One region of the Bradyrhizobium sp. P3_C3 genome, then DNA from elsewhere that is predicted to be linked to it. Evidence: predicted binding sites of a transcription regulator. Region 1 holds the regulator's gene; the other holds the start of a gene.

Region 1 (7,329 bases):
AGGTCGAGCAAGGATAGTTTTCTTCTGAAGGAATGGCTCGCGGCCGACGCCGATCCGCGCGATGCCGGGAGTGCGTCACTGGCTGCCGGCGTGTCGTGCGACGAGGCCGGCTGCGTGACGCCGCTCGCCGACGGGCGCCTGGTCGCGCTGGCCTTGCGCATCGATTCACTGGCTGACGATTGCAGCCGTGCCGCGCTGGTGGTGACGGCGCGGCCGGCGCCGCCGGATTGCGCAGCGATGGTTGTCGACCGTCAGCGTCTCGCAAGGCAGGGCGCGCTGGCACTGACGCGAAGCGGCGACGGCTTTGCGGTTCAGGCGGCGAAGGCAAGGGGGGCAGATCGTCCGTGGTCGCCGGCGGCCGCCGGTGAGGCGGATTTCGGCGCGAGCCTTGCGCCGCAGGCGGCGGCTCCCCGCAACCGCGACGCGACGCCATCGGAAGCCGACCTACAGGCCGAGGATTGAGCGGATGGGTTACAGATACCAGGCCAGCACGGCGTCGAGCCTGGCGTTGCCGATCACCGGCAGGACGACCATCTGGCTCAGTCCAGAGGCGCTGGCCTGCAAGGCCGCGACCGAGCCGTCACGCGCGAGATCGTCGTTGAGTGCGGGCATGCCGGTGGCCCAGGCCCCGCCGATGCTGCCTTCGCCTTTGGCGATGGATTTCGTCGCATAGAGCGCGGCGAGGTCGGTCTGCGCGCTGCAATCGCCGGCGCGGAAGACCAGCGCCGAACGGGCCTCGTCCGGGACCCAGATCTCGAAGCGTCGCGCAATCGGGGTCGCCTGCGCGGAGAGAAATGTCAGCACCCAGGTCTGATCGGTGCCGGCCCGGTAGGGAACGCCGACGCCGAGATTGATTCCGACCTTGGCGGCGTCCTCCCAGCGCAGAAAACTCCTGGCATCGTGCAGATCCTTGATGACCAGCGGCAGGCCGGCTTTCCAGATGCGGCCGGGCAGGCCGAAGCCACGCGGAAATCTGGTGTGGCGGGAGTTGAATTCGAACATGTCGGCGGTGCCGTAATAGCCGTCGACGAGCCCCATCTCGTGGGAGGTTTCGGCATCGTTGTGCCAGAGCTCGATCGCGCCGACATGGGCCTCGTCGTCGCCGCAGAACAGCACCATGACGGCTTGCAGGAATTCGCCTGAAAACACCGGCACCGCCACGCCGCAGGTCAGCCCGGCGGCGATGGCCTGATCGGTCCGCTTGAAATAGGAATCGGTGAATCTGGTGAGGATCACGGGGTGGCCGCCGGCCCAGGCCTTGCCGGGAAGCCCCTCGTCATATCCGAAGTGCAGATCCTCGCTCACGTCCCTAAACGCGGACAACCCTTCGCCGTAGAGGCCGCCGCCGAATTCCAGCCGCATGCGCGTGCGGTCAGGCACCCAGAGTTCAACGACGCGAATGAAGGTCTTCATCGAACGTGCCCGCCGTCTCAAGCCGCACCAAGCATCGGCCATTTGGCTGCGGAACGGACGTTCAAAATTCAGGCAGGACAGCGCAAACTTCGTGCGGTGGGAGACGCCACGGCTTGGTCCGCCCGATGGAGTTTCGCGGGACACAAACGACACCATCTCGCCGGCCTCGGCCGGCGATGGCGATTTTCAATCCTGGCCCGACCTGCCGGCCGGGAATGGCTGCATCAGCCGATCGGCAGGCGGGTGATGGTTGTCCGGCTGTCGGTGATGGTCTGCGGCTTGTGCTCGCGCTCGCCGAGCGGCTGGGTCACCGGTAGCTGCAGCACGGTCGCACGCTGGCCTTCGACCAGCTGCGTCACCAGCACGGATTTGCCGTCGGGGAATTCGATCGCATCATGATGGCGATCGGGAATGTGCGGATCGATCTTGCCGAACTTGCCGACGCGCGAATTGACGGTGCGCGTCCAGATCCAGCGATTGTCGTAGCGGACGTTGTCGGCGAAGGCGAGCTCCGTCCCCGGGAGCAGGCAGACCGCGACGGTCGGATCGGCCGCGGAGGCAAAGCCGCGCGTCGAGGTGCCGCGGAAGGTTGTCGTGACGATCGTCTCGCCGACTTCGGCGGGACGCGACGCGACGGCATGCAGGCTGTAGTCACACATCGGGTGCTCCTCATGCAGGGATAGCGACCCACGTCTCTTAATCGAGGCGCAGGCCTCTATCAGAGTGGAAATACCAAACGTTCTGCCGGGTTGTAGGCAAATCTACGGCTCGCCGCCGCAGGCCGCAATCACATTAACTTTCCCGAATCCACCAGGAACAAAGCCCGCCCCTTTGCATTGCAGGCGCGTGTCAGCGCCCCGCAGGCGCCGACCAGCCGGAATATTGCCAGCCCGGCCGCGACGGTCGGTCGATGGTGCCGCTGGCCTTGCGGACTTGCTCGCTCACGGCGGTGTCCTTGCGGACATGGGGCCGCGATTGCGCGGCCAAGGCTTGCACGGCCAAGGCTTGTACGTCCAAGGCTTGCGACGCTGATGCTGCGATCAGCGCCACAGCAATTGTGCTCAGAACGATCCGGCGCATGACTTCTCCTCGAACCTGAAGGCCGCGAAGCAGGGCTGCTTCGTGCMGCGTGCCGAGGATTTACCGCTGGAGGAGGGGCCGGATAATCTGCGCGAAACCAGAAAGACTATCCAGCGGAAGCGGACAATCGTCCGCTCCAATCTCGGATCGGCGATGCCGATCGAAAGCGCGCGGGGCGCCCAATAACCGATACCGGCACGTCCGGTATCAATACTTCCGGTACAGCCCGATCAGCTTGCCCTGGATCTTCACCCGGTTGGGCGGCAGAATGCGGACCTCATAGGCCGCATTAGCGGGCTCGAGCGCGATCGAGGCGCCGCGGCGGCGGAAGCGCTTCAGGGTTGCTTCCTCGTCGTCGATCAGCGCCACCACGATATCGCCGGTATCGGCGCTCTCGTTGCGCTGGATCAGCGCCATGTCGCCGTCGAGGATGCCGGCCTCGACCATGGAATCGCCGCGCACTTCGAGCGCGTAATGTTCGCCCGAGCCGAGCATGTCAGGCGGTACGCTGATGGTGTGGCTGCGGGTCTGCAAGGCCTCGATCGGCGTGCCGGCCGCAATGCGGCCCATCACGGGCACCGCGACGGGGCGCTCGCCCTCGTCCGCCGGCGGGCTGGACGTCGTGCGGACCTTGCCGAGATTGCCTTCGATGACGCTCGGCGTGAAGCCGCGGCGGCTGCCGGCGGCGGCCTGAAGCTCGGGCAGCTTGATCACCTCGATGGCGCGGGCGCGGTTGGGCAAGCGCCGGATGAAGCCGCGCTCCTCGAGCGCGGTGATCAGGCGATGGATGCCCGATTTCGAGCGCAGGTCGAGCGCGTCCTTCATCTCATCGAAGGAGGGCGGCACGCCGCTTTCCTTCAGCCGTTCGCTGATGAACCGCAGGAGCTCGTATTGTTTGCGCGTTAACATCTCGACCAAAATCCCCCGGTTGATGTCGTTCGATTCCGAGACGCTGAATTCAGCAGTAAGCCGCTACATTCTCGAAACAAATCATGAACGGACACTATATGTTCGATACATGTTCCGCAACTGCTTAATTTACCGTGAACGCGACAAAGTTCGCGGAACGCACGCGAACGAAGCGCTCAGACGGGCAGCCGCAAGACCTCGCAAGGCGTGCCGGCTTCGGCCTTCGACGCGAATGGCGCGCGCACGAGAAGTGCCTGTGCCGCAGCGAGATTCGCAAGCAGCGAGGAATCCTGGTGATTGACCGGAAGGGCGAGGAGTGTGCCGTCGTCGCGCAGCTCGAGGCATGCGCGCAGGTAATCCTCGCGCTGGTCATTGGCGCCGACATCGCGGCCGAGCACCGCGCGTTCGCGGCGGTGATGAATCATCGAACGGCCCGAAAGCGCGCGAATCAACGGCACCATGAACAGGAAGCCGCAAACGTAGGATGACACGGGATTGCCGGGCAGGCCGATCACGCGCATCGCGCCGAGCCGCCCGTGCATCATCGGCTTGCCCGGCCGCATCGCGATCTTCCAGAACGCCATCGAGATACCTTCGTCCCTCAGCGCCTGCTGGACCAGATCGTGGTCGCCGACAGAGGCGCCGCCGGTCGTGATCAGGATGTCCGCGCCGCTCTCCCGCGCGCGGCCGATGCCGGCCGTGGTGGCCTCCAGCGTATCGGCGGCAACGCCGAGGTCGATGGTATCGGCGCCCTCGCTGCGGGCGAGCGCGTGCAGGGCGTAGCCGTTGGAATAGACGATCTGGCCGTGGCCCGGCGTCGTACCCGGCATCACCAGCTCGTCGCCGGTGGCGAGGATCGCGACCTTCGGGCGTCGCCGGACTGGCAGTTGCGGGTAATTCATGCCGGCGGCGAGCGCGAGGTCGCGATCGGTGAGCCGGGCCCCTTTGCGCAGCAGCACGTCGCCTTCCGAGAAGTCGACGCCGGCGGGGCGGATGTGCCGCCCCGTTACGGCGGCTTCCTTGATGGTGATGCGCTTGCCGTCCGCGATCGTGTCCTCCTGGATCACGACCGCATCAGCGTCATCGGGAACGACACCGCCGGTGAAGATACGCACGGCCTCGCCGGCGCCGATCGATCCCGCAAACGGGCGGCCCGCCGCGACCTCGCCGATCAGGGTGAGCTGGGAGTCGATCTTCGCCGCATCGACCGCGCGCACCGCATAGCCGTCCATTGCCGACATCGCCTGCGGCGGCTGCGTGCGCCGCGCCGCGACATCGCGCGCGAGCACGCGGTGGAAGGCTGCGTCGAGCGCGATCATCTCTTCAGGCAACGGCTCTGCGCCCGCCAGCACCGCGGCGAGCGCGTCGGAAACCGGCATCAGGGCCACGGGTGAAAACTCCTGCTGGGCCCGTTCGGGCAAATCGGCGGCGAGAGTTCTAGCCGAGTGCAGGCGCAGAGGCAAAACAGTGGCCGCGCAGGATGATTTATCCTGCGTCATCCGCTCTGCGATGAAGGGTGAGCATCAAGTCCGCCCCGGCATGATCCAGAAGGCGAGACAGACCGGTACGAGGATGGCCATGGCGAGGACGAGAAAGACGAGAGCCACGGCCAGCATCGGTCAGCCCCCCGGCTGCTTGTACGGACTGACGTCCGGCGCTGCGGGGCCCTGATCCTTGTCAGGCAGCGGGTCGGCCTGGGATTTCAGGTCGGCGGCCTTGCTGATCAGTTTTGCGGAAAGGTCAGAATCCGAGGTGGTTCTGGCGAATTTCATCAGCAGAGAGGCCTGCTTGGTAAGGTAGGTTTTGCCTAACACGATGATAAGCCCGATGTAGAATTCCCAACGGACTCATGAGTCCTGAGAGGGGCAATCGTTCCGGGAACTCTGTATAAAAATGCACAAAGGGTTTTGGTTCCTTGCCCCCGGGCAGAATAGTTCCATTCGCGGCCCGTCGGCTTGCCGGCCAGAGATCAGATTCCGAGCGCCTTGAGGGCGTTCCCGACGTCGCGGGGCGAGGTCACGTGGACCGTGGTCAGGCCGCGCGACCGCGCTCCTTCGATGTTCTCGGCAAGATCGTCGAAGAACACGATGCGGTTCGCCGGCACGCCGATCGCGGCCACGACATGGTCGAAGGCCTCCAGGTCCGGTTTGCGCAGGCCGATGCTGGACGACAGATACAGCTCGCGGAAATGGCCGAGCAGGCCGGCATATTCCTTCGAGAAGTGGTCCACATGCGGCCGGTTGGTGTTGGAGAAGGCGTAGAGCGGCAACTGCTTCGCCGCGCGCGGCAGCAGCTCGGCGATATCGGGCATCTCGCCGGCGAAGATTGCGTTCCAGCCCTCCAGGAACTGCGCGTCCGAGATGCCGATCCCGAGCGCGACACGCAGCGAGTCAAAATAGGCCTCGTCGCTGATCTTGCCGACCTCGTGCAGCCGGTAGGCTTCGCTGTCCCGCACATAGCGCGCGACGATGGCTTCCGGCTTGCAGCCGGCATGTCCCGCCCAGCAGGCGATCGCCTTGGAGAAATCGATGTCGAGCACGACGCGCCCGAGATCGAACAGGAGCGCGTCCGCGCTGCCGGGAGAGAGCGAGCTCATTGCATCCTTTCACTCAATATCGATAGGGGTCGTGGTCGAACAGCGGGAACGCGCTGAACACGCTCGGCGCATTCGTTGCGGTCGCCTGGTGCAGGCAGGACTTGTCGACCTCGGCGAACGAGGTGGCGCCCAAGAGGCCGAGGCAGCGCAGCACCTCGTCCTCGAGCAGCTCCAGCGTTCGCCTCACGCCGGCCTCGCCGGCCGCGGCCAATGCCCAGCATTGCAGCCGGCCGATGCCGACCATGTCCGCGCCCGCCGCGATCGCCTTCACGATGTCGGTGCCGCGGCAGAAGCCGCCGTCGACCATGATCTTGGCGCGTCCCTTCACGGCGTCGACGATCTCGGGCAGCACATGCATGGCACCGCGGCCGTGATCGAGCTGGCGGCCGCCATGGTTGGAGACGTAGATCCACTCCACGCCGTGATCGACCGCGATCCGGGCGTCCTCGGCGGTGGCGATGCCCTTCAGGATGAGCGGGATCTTGAACTTGTCCTTGATCATCTTCACGGTCCGCCACTCCAGGCCCTTCTGGTAATCGCCGCCGGTGGCGCGCAGGCGGCTCTCGCGAACATAGCGCTTGGCAATGTCACGTTCGCGACGGCTGTAATGGGCGGTATCAACGGTCAGGCAGAAGGCGGCGTAGGCGTTCTTCTCGCTCCGGCTGACGACATCGGCGACGAAATCGTCGTCGCCGCGCACATAGAGTTGATAGAGCCGCAGCGCATCAGGGGCGGCCTCGGCGGTCTTCTCCAGGCCGGGCTCGGACACCGAGCTCAGCATGTGCGCCGCGCCGAAGGTGCCGCAGGCGCGGGCGACGCTCGCCGCGCCATCCGGATCGAAGATCTCCAGTGCGCCGACAGGGGCCAGCACCACCGGCAGCCGCATCCTGCGTCCGAACAGCTCGACCGAGCCGTCGACCTCGCGGACGTCGCGCAGCACGCGCGGCCGGAAGGCGATCTCGTCGAGCGCCATGCGGTTGCGGCGCATCGTGGTCTCGGTCTCGGCGGCGCCGACGATATAGTCCCAGGCGTTCTGGTTGAGGTTGGCGCGCGCCTTGCGGATGAATTCGTGCAGGTTCTGGAATGGCTCGGCGCTGGCGCCGAGTTCGACGTTCCTTTCCGGCCGGATGCGGGGCGCGTCATTCATTGTTGTCCTCCCGAGAATTTGAAGCGTTATTGTCATCGCCTATCGTGTCCGGCCCTCCAAAACCATCCTAAAATCGCATAGCTGAGAGGCGTGGGCCGGCCGGCCGATTCCCGCGTTGCGCGAAACGGTTTCGGAACGTTGCCAAAAGTTTAGGCCCGGGCGAAGGGATTTTTACGATGTACCC
Region 2 (7,329 bases), 160 kb from region 1:
GAGTGACTCTCATATGGCTGCTTGCCGTCGGCGTCACCGGCGTCATCAACACGATATCGTTGCCGCTGTTCTCCGCCTGGCGCGCGGAGGTGATGCCGGAGCTGATCGCGCCGCACCTGGGCAAGCCGCCGCTTGCGAAATGGGCCGACGTCGACGACGTCATGGCCGCAGCACGTCGGGCGCTCGACGGCAATACGCCGGCCAGCATCATCTTTCCGACGGTCGCACGGTTCGGGACACCACGGCACTTCATCGTCTGGACCAAGGGAACGACGCCGATCACCTCGCGCCTGTTCACGCCCGCGATGCTCGACGCCGAAACCGGGCAGCTCGTCACCGCGCGTGGCCTGCCGTGGTATCTCAGGGCGTTGCAGGTATCGCGCCCGCTTCATTTCGGGGACTACGGCAGCCTGCCGCTGAAGATCATCTGGGCGCTGTTCGATCTTGCCGCCATCGTCGTGCTTGCCAGCGGCGTCTATCTCTGGCTCGGCAAGCGCAAATCACCTCGCGTCACCACGCGCGCGCAGGACGGGCCGCCTGTCGTAGCGACATCCGGGATCCGTCCATGAAGCGCGAGCGCCACACCATGGACGAGATCTTTCGCTGGCCGCTCCTGCTCGGGGGGCTCATCCTTGTCGGGCTGGCGTCGGCGCTGTTCGGCGACGATGGCTGGGACGCGCTGTCCTGGGCAGCACTGGCAATTCCGCTGGCCGTGCTCGGCTGGAAGGCATCGCGCCAGCCGCATCTTCCAGGATCATAGGCCGGACACCGGCGCGTTGTGCCGTGCCGGACCTATCCGGTTGATTGCAAGCGTCAACGGAGACGACACCTGACGGGATCGGCTCGATCTACGAACCGTTCCCGTTCTCGCCGTTCCCGCTATCGGCCTCTTCCGTGATGTGCTCGACCGAGACGACGTGCTCGTCCTCGGCGGTGTCGAACACGATCACGCCCTGGGTCGAGCGGCCGGCGACGCGGATGCCTTCGACCGGGCAGCGGATGAGCTGGCCCTTGTCCGTGACCAGCATGATCTGGTCGGCGTCTTCCACGGGGAACGAGGCCACCAGGTTGCCGTTGCGGTTGTTGACGCTCATGGCGACGATGCCTTTGCCGCCGCGGCCAGTGGTGCGGTACTCGTAGGACGAGGTCCGCTTGCCGTAGCCGTTGACGGAGACGGTGAGCACGACCTGCTCGGCCGCCGACATCTCGACATAGCGCTCCTGCGGGAGCTGGAAGCTGCCGGAGGTCGTCTCTTCGGCCTCGGCATCCGCCGGAGCCTCGTCGACCACGGCTTCGCCGGCCACCGCACGACGCATCTTCAAATAGGCCGAACGTTCGTCCGAGGTGGTCTCCATGTGGCGCAAGATGGCCAGCGAGATCACCTTGTCGCCCTCGGCAAGCGCAATGCCGCGCACGCCCATCGAAGTGCGGCCGGTAAACACGCGCACGTCGGGGACGGGGAAGCGGATGCACTGGCCGCCGGCGCCGGTCAGCAGCACGTCGTCGCGCTCGGTGCAGATCTGCACGTCCACGATGGCTTCATTCTCATCGAGCTTCATGGCGATGATGCCGGAGCGGCGGACGTCGACGAAGTCGGACAGCTTGTTGCGCCGGACGTTGCCGCCGGTGGTGGCGAACATCACGTCGAGGTTGCCCCAGGTCGATTCATCCTCCGGCAGCGGCATGATGGTGGTGATGCGCTCGCCCTGCTCCAGCGGCAGGATGTTGATCAGCGCCTTGCCGCGCGCGTTCGGCGCGGCCATCGGCAGGCGCCAGACCTTCTCCTTGTAGACCTGGCCGCGCGACGAGAAGAACAGCACTGGTGTGTGCGTCGACGCCACGAACAGGCGGCTGACGAAATCCTCGTCGCGGGTCTGCATGCCGGCGCGGCCCTTGCCGCCCCGGCGTTGCGCCCGGTAGGCCGACAGCGGCACGCGCTTGACGTAGCCGGCGTGGGAGACGGTGACGACCATGTCCTCGCGCTGGATCAGGTCCTCGTCCTCGACCTCGCCCTCCTGCTCGATGATCACGGTGCGGCGCGGGGTCGCGAACTCGGCCTTCACCTCGGCGAGCTCGGTCTTGATGATGCCCAGCACGCGGGCGCGCGAGCGCAGGATGTCGAGATAGTCGGCGATCTCCCCGGCGAGCTTGTCGAGCTCGTCGCGGATTTCGTCGCGGCCGAGCGCGGTGAGGCGCTGAAGGCGCAGATCGAGAATGGCCCTCGCCTGCTCCATCGACAGCCGGATCGTGCCGTCCTCGCTGATGCGGTGGCGCGGATCGTCGATCAGCGTCAGCATGTCCTCGACGTCCCGTGCCGGCCAGTCGCGCGCCATCAGGGTGTCGCGGGCGGTGGTCGGGTCGGGCGAGGTCCGGATGACGCGGATCATCTCGTCGATATTGGCGACCGCGATCGCCAGACCGACCAGGATGTGGGCGCGATCGCGCGCCTTGGCGAGCAGGAACTTGGTACGCCGCGTGACGACCCGCTCGCGGAAGTCGACGAAGATCGCCAGCAGATCCTTCAGATGCATGATCCGCGGACGGCCGCTGTCGAGCGCCACCATGTTGACGCCGAAGCTCGTCTGCAGCGGCGTGAATCGGTACAGCTGATTCAACACCACATCCGGCACGGCGTCGCGCTTCAATTCGATCACAACACGGTAGCCGTCGCGGTCGGATTCATCGCGCAGGTCGCCGATTCCCTCGATCTTCTTTTCCTTGACCAGCTCGGCGATGCGCTCGACCATCGTCGCCTTGTTCACCTGGTAGGGAATCTCGGTGATGATGATCGCCTCGCGCTCCTTGCGGATGGTCTCGATCGCGACCTTGCCGCGCATGACGATGGAGCCGCGGCCGAGGTGGTAGGCGGCGCGGATGCCCGCGCGTCCGAGAATGACGCCGCCGGTCGGGAAATCCGGTCCCGGAACGATGTTGATGAGCTCTTCGATCGTAAGTGCGGGATTGTCGATCAACGCGACACAGGCGTCGATGACCTCGCCGAGATTGTGCGGCGGGATGTTGGTCGCCATGCCGACCGCGATGCCGCCCGCCCCGTTGACGAGGAGGTTCGGGAACTTGGCCGGCAGGACCGACGGCTCGGTTTCGTTGTTGTCGTAGTTCGGCTGGAAGTCGACGGTGTCCTTGTCGATGTCGGCCAGCAGAGCCAACGCCACCTTCGTCAGTCGCGCTTCGGTGTACCGATAGGCGGCCGGGGGATCGCCGTCGACCGAGCCGAAATTGCCCTGGCCGTCGATGAGCGGCACGCGCATCGAGAAGTCCTGCGCCATCCGGACCATGGCGTCGTAGATCGACTGGTCGCCATGCGGATGATATTTACCGATGACGTCACCGACCACGCGCGCCGACTTGACGTACTTCTTGTCGGGCGTGTGCCCCTGCTCGTTCATCGAGTAGAGGATGCGGCGATGAACCGGCTTCAACCCGTCGCGCGCATCGGGCAGCGCACGCGCCACGATCACGCTCATCGCGTAATCGAGGTAGGACTTCTTCATCTCCTCGTAGATGGAAACGGGACGAATGTCCGAGGGTTGCGCCGGCTGGTCGCCGGGCTTGTTGTCGTCGTCAGCCAAGGGGAAATCCGGTGAGATTTTATCTGGGAATCATATAGCGCATCGCCCCCCTGATAACCACCCTTGCGAGGTCTAGGGAAGCGGTTTTTCCGACTGTTTTTCCAGAGACTTACGAGCTCAGCACCACTGCCTCGAGCGAAGCCGGAATGGGCCGCCGAGAACCACGTCCTAGGCTCCGAAAATCACCCGGTGCATGATCCGTCCAGGCACGAGCGTGAACAGCCCGGCAATGACGAGCGCGCCGATGAACGTCATGATCATGATGCGCCGGTGATCGGCGACCCGATGGGTATGCGCCCGCCACACCGCGAGCGGTAGCATCACCAGCGTGAAGATCGATAGGAGATGGATCGGGCTGAACGGCCCGACCAGGCGGATCTGGTGGATCCAGAACGACGATGCCGCAACGACCGCCATGAGCCCCACCCAGATCCAGCCGATCGTCCGGTGCGGCAGCGTGCCCTTGGGGGCGGCAAACTGGACAAGGCCGAGCACGAAGGCGGCCATGGCGGCAAAGGCGTGCAGCGGGATCGCTGGAGCAGCCTCAAGCAGCGGCGCAACGCTCATGCAGGGCTTTCTCCGATCGACGGCCGACCCATGTGAATAGGATTAACATCAAGTTAATACCATTCACATCGCGCCTCGTCAAAAGCTTGAGGCAGCACATGAGGCAAGCCCGCAAAAACCGAGCTTTGCCCGCCAATTGGTAAGGAATCCTGTCGCTCTACGCGAGCAAGGTGACATCAGGGGCGAAGCGCCCCGCTCGCCTCAGAACGGGATGTCGTCGTCCATGTCGCTGTTGCGGCCGCCACCGCCGCCGGCGGCCACAGCGCGGCGCGGCGCGCTGCTGACGGGACCGGAGGAGCCGAAATCGCCGCCCGGCTCGTCGCCGAAGCTGCCGCCTCCACCGCCGCCGCCGCGGCCATCGAGCATCGTCAGGGTCGAGTTGAAGCCCTGGAGCACGACCTCGGTGGAGTACTTCTCGGCGCCGCTCTGGTCGGTCCATTTGCGGGTCTGGAGCGCGCCCTCGATGTAAACCTTCGCGCCCTTCTTCAGGTACTGCTCGGCGACCTTGCAGAGCCCTTCATTGAAGATCACGACGCGATGCCACTCGGTCTTTTCCTTGCGCTCGCCGCTGTTCTTGTCGCGCCAGGTCTCCGAGGTGGCGATGCTCAAATTCGCGATCGGCCGCCCGTCCTGGGTGCGGCGGATTTCGGGATCCTTGCCGAGATTTCCAACCAGAATGACCTTGTTGACGCTTCCCGCCATCGCCGCTCTCCACTCCGAATGCCACTGAATTTTAGAAGGCCCGGGACGCGCCCGCGTCCTCTGCAACCTGTTGACGCGACCCTATACGCTTGCGCGGACGGATCGGCCCGTCACCCCTCCACTTATCCCCACATATAGCACCCCTGGCCGGTTCGTTCCAGATTTGTTCTTATGACACCCCTCACCTTGTTGCGCTGGCAAGACGACACCGCGCTGCACAAAGACGGCCTGCGCCAAATGGAATTTCCCCGAATTCCTGAGGACGGCGAAACAGCTTAACATTCATCAAGTTAGAAGCAGTTCAGATGCCGCCCGACTGTTGCATTCCGGAGACGGACTCCGCCTCCCGCCTAAGCTACGCTTGCCGCGGAATTAGATTCTTGTAGGCGTCGCGCCTGATCAGCCGCTTCGGGGACTTCGAAAAGCGGTCAGAAACTGGGGGGACTGCAATGAATAAGATTTTGATTGGTACTATTGGTGCAATCGCGTTGGGGCTGTCGGCTCCCGCAAGCGCGGCAGATCTCGCTGCGCGTCCGTACACCAAGGCTCCGGCACCGATGATCGCGACCATCTACGACTGGAGCGGCTTCTACATCGGTATCAACGGCGGCGGCGGCACCAGCCACAAGTGCTGGGACGTCGATATCGGCGGTGGCGTTCTCGTAGGCGAAGGCTGCCACAACGCGACCGGCGGCACGGTCGGCGGCCAGGTCGGCTACCGCTGGCAGTCAGCCAACTGGGTGTTCGGCTTCGAAGGCCAGGGCAACTGGGCCGATTTCTCGGGTGACAACATCAGTGCAATCAGCGGCCTGCGCGATCGTTCGAAGATCAACGCCTTCGGCCTGATTACCGGTCAGGTCGGTTACGCCTGGAACAACGTCCTGGTCTACGTGAAGGGCGGCGGCGCCGTCGTCAGCGATCGCTACCGCAGCTTCGACGTCGCCAGCGGCCTCGAGTTCGACCGGGCCAACGAGACCCGTTGGGGCGGCACCGTGGGTGCGGGCGTCGAGTTCGGATTCGCCCCGAACTGGACCGTGGGTTTCGAATACGACCACATCTTCCTCGGCAACCGCACCATCGGCTTCACCGGATCCGGCAATTTCGCCCCGCTCGGCGTCGCCACACGCTCCGATCGCATCAGCCAGGACGTCGATATCGGCCTCGTCCGCGTGAACTATCGCTGGGGCGGTCCGATGATCGCAAGATACTGACATCCCTCTGAAATCGCTTGGAAATCAAAGGCCGGCCTCGCGCCGGCCTTTTTGCGTGGGCAACGGGAATTATAGGTCAGTCACCGTTACGTTTTGCGATTATTGTGGCTTTTAGGAGACACAACTTGCGGCTTTGCTGGTGTAAGCACGACATCAGTTGGACCACGGCGTCCGATGTCCTTCCGAACGCACGGAAGGCAAAAACAGAAACCGGGACTGGGATTAGTTTGAAAATGAAGAAGGTTTTGTTGGCTTCGGCCTGTTTGTTCGCTCTCGCTGCTCCGGCTTCGGCCGCTGATCTCGCGGCGCGCCCCTACACCAAGGCTCCGGTGGCGGTGGCCTCGGTCTACAACTGGACCGGCTTCTACCTCGGTATCGTCGGCGGCGGCGCCTGGGAAAACGGTTCCGGCGACCCGAAGATGAAGGGTGGCTTCGTCGGCGGCACCGCCGGCTACAACTGGCAGACCGGCAACGTCGTGTTCGGCGTCGAGGCTGATGGTTCCTGGGCTGACGTCAGCGCTTCGGCGACCGGCGCCACTGTTGTTCCCGGATTCGGCGTTGTGACCGCCACGGCGAGCTCGAAGACCGATGCCATGGGCACCGTGCGCGGCCGTATCGGCTACGCCGTCAATCAGGTCCTGTTCTACGGCACCGGCGGCTACGCCTGGATCGACAACAAGATCAGCCTCTCCGCTCTCGGCTTGACCGCGTCGGACAGCAAGTGGCACTCCGGCTGGACCGTCGGTGCGGGCGTCGAGGCGTTCTTCGCTCCGCAGTGGTCGGTCAAGGGCGAGTACCTCTATCGCAGCCTCGGCGGCGAGACCTACTTCTCGGGCGCCCTGCCCACCGGCACGCTCAACTTCCACACCGTGCAGGTCGGCGTGAACTATCACTTCGGGGGCCCGGTGGTCGCGAAGTACTGAGCTTCGCTTCCAACGCACCGCGTTACGAAAGGCCGGCCTTGCGCCGGCCTTTTTGTTTTCGCGCGTCCAGATCCAGGCCAACCGATTCCCAACGTTTTTCGGGGAGAGCTGTGGCATCCCGGTGACACAACCTTCGGCTTCAATGGTGTAGAGCAATGACATCGATTGGGTCATTGGGTCGGCCGTTTTTCGCCGACAAAGAGAAACGAAACTGGGGAATTGAAATGAAGAAGGTTTTGCTGGCCTCGGCCAGTCTGTTCGCACTCAGCGCGTTGGCTCCCGCCTCGGCGGCCGATTTGGCGGCCCGCCCCTACACCAAGGCGCCCATTGCTGTGG

Evidence for each region. Region 1 encodes LexA, which represses DNA repair genes until DNA is damaged. Its sites were predicted from a motif close to TGTTCNNNNTGTGTTCNG; they were not measured.
Region 2: AC1DW2_RS15160 (single-stranded DNA-binding protein) is a predicted target of LexA. The motif match lies at 5,013-5,030, and genes of this name have one in related genera.

Annotation. Positions count from the first base shown of each region.
Region 1 covers NZ_JBFUGY010000011.1:14,392-21,720, forward strand. Annotated here, with positions in the region: gene AC1DW2_RS14400 (ComEC/Rec2 family competence protein) at 1-462, shown strand, start outside; gene AC1DW2_RS14405 (GAF domain-containing protein) at 472-1,413, opposite strand; gene AC1DW2_RS14410 (hypothetical protein) at 1,638-2,072, opposite strand; gene AC1DW2_RS14415 (hypothetical protein) at 2,263-2,493, opposite strand; gene lexA (transcriptional repressor LexA) at 2,701-3,402, opposite strand; gene AC1DW2_RS14425 (molybdopterin molybdotransferase MoeA) at 3,579-4,790, opposite strand; gene AC1DW2_RS14430 (hypothetical protein) at 5,022-5,174, opposite strand; gene AC1DW2_RS14435 (HAD family hydrolase) at 5,372-5,998, opposite strand; gene AC1DW2_RS14440 (alpha-hydroxy acid oxidase) at 6,012-7,145, opposite strand.
Region 2 covers NZ_JBFUGY010000011.1:171,183-178,511, reverse strand. Annotated here, with positions in the region: gene AC1DW2_RS15180 (PepSY-associated TM helix domain-containing protein) at 1-569, shown strand, start outside; gene AC1DW2_RS15175 (hypothetical protein) at 566-760, shown strand; gene gyrA (DNA gyrase subunit A) at 849-3,590, opposite strand; gene AC1DW2_RS15165 (DUF2306 domain-containing protein) at 3,759-4,157, opposite strand; gene AC1DW2_RS15160 (single-stranded DNA-binding protein) at 4,359-4,859, opposite strand; gene AC1DW2_RS15155 (outer membrane protein) at 5,309-6,070, shown strand; gene AC1DW2_RS15150 (outer membrane protein) at 6,304-6,993, shown strand; gene AC1DW2_RS15145 (outer membrane protein) at 7,218-7,329, shown strand, end outside.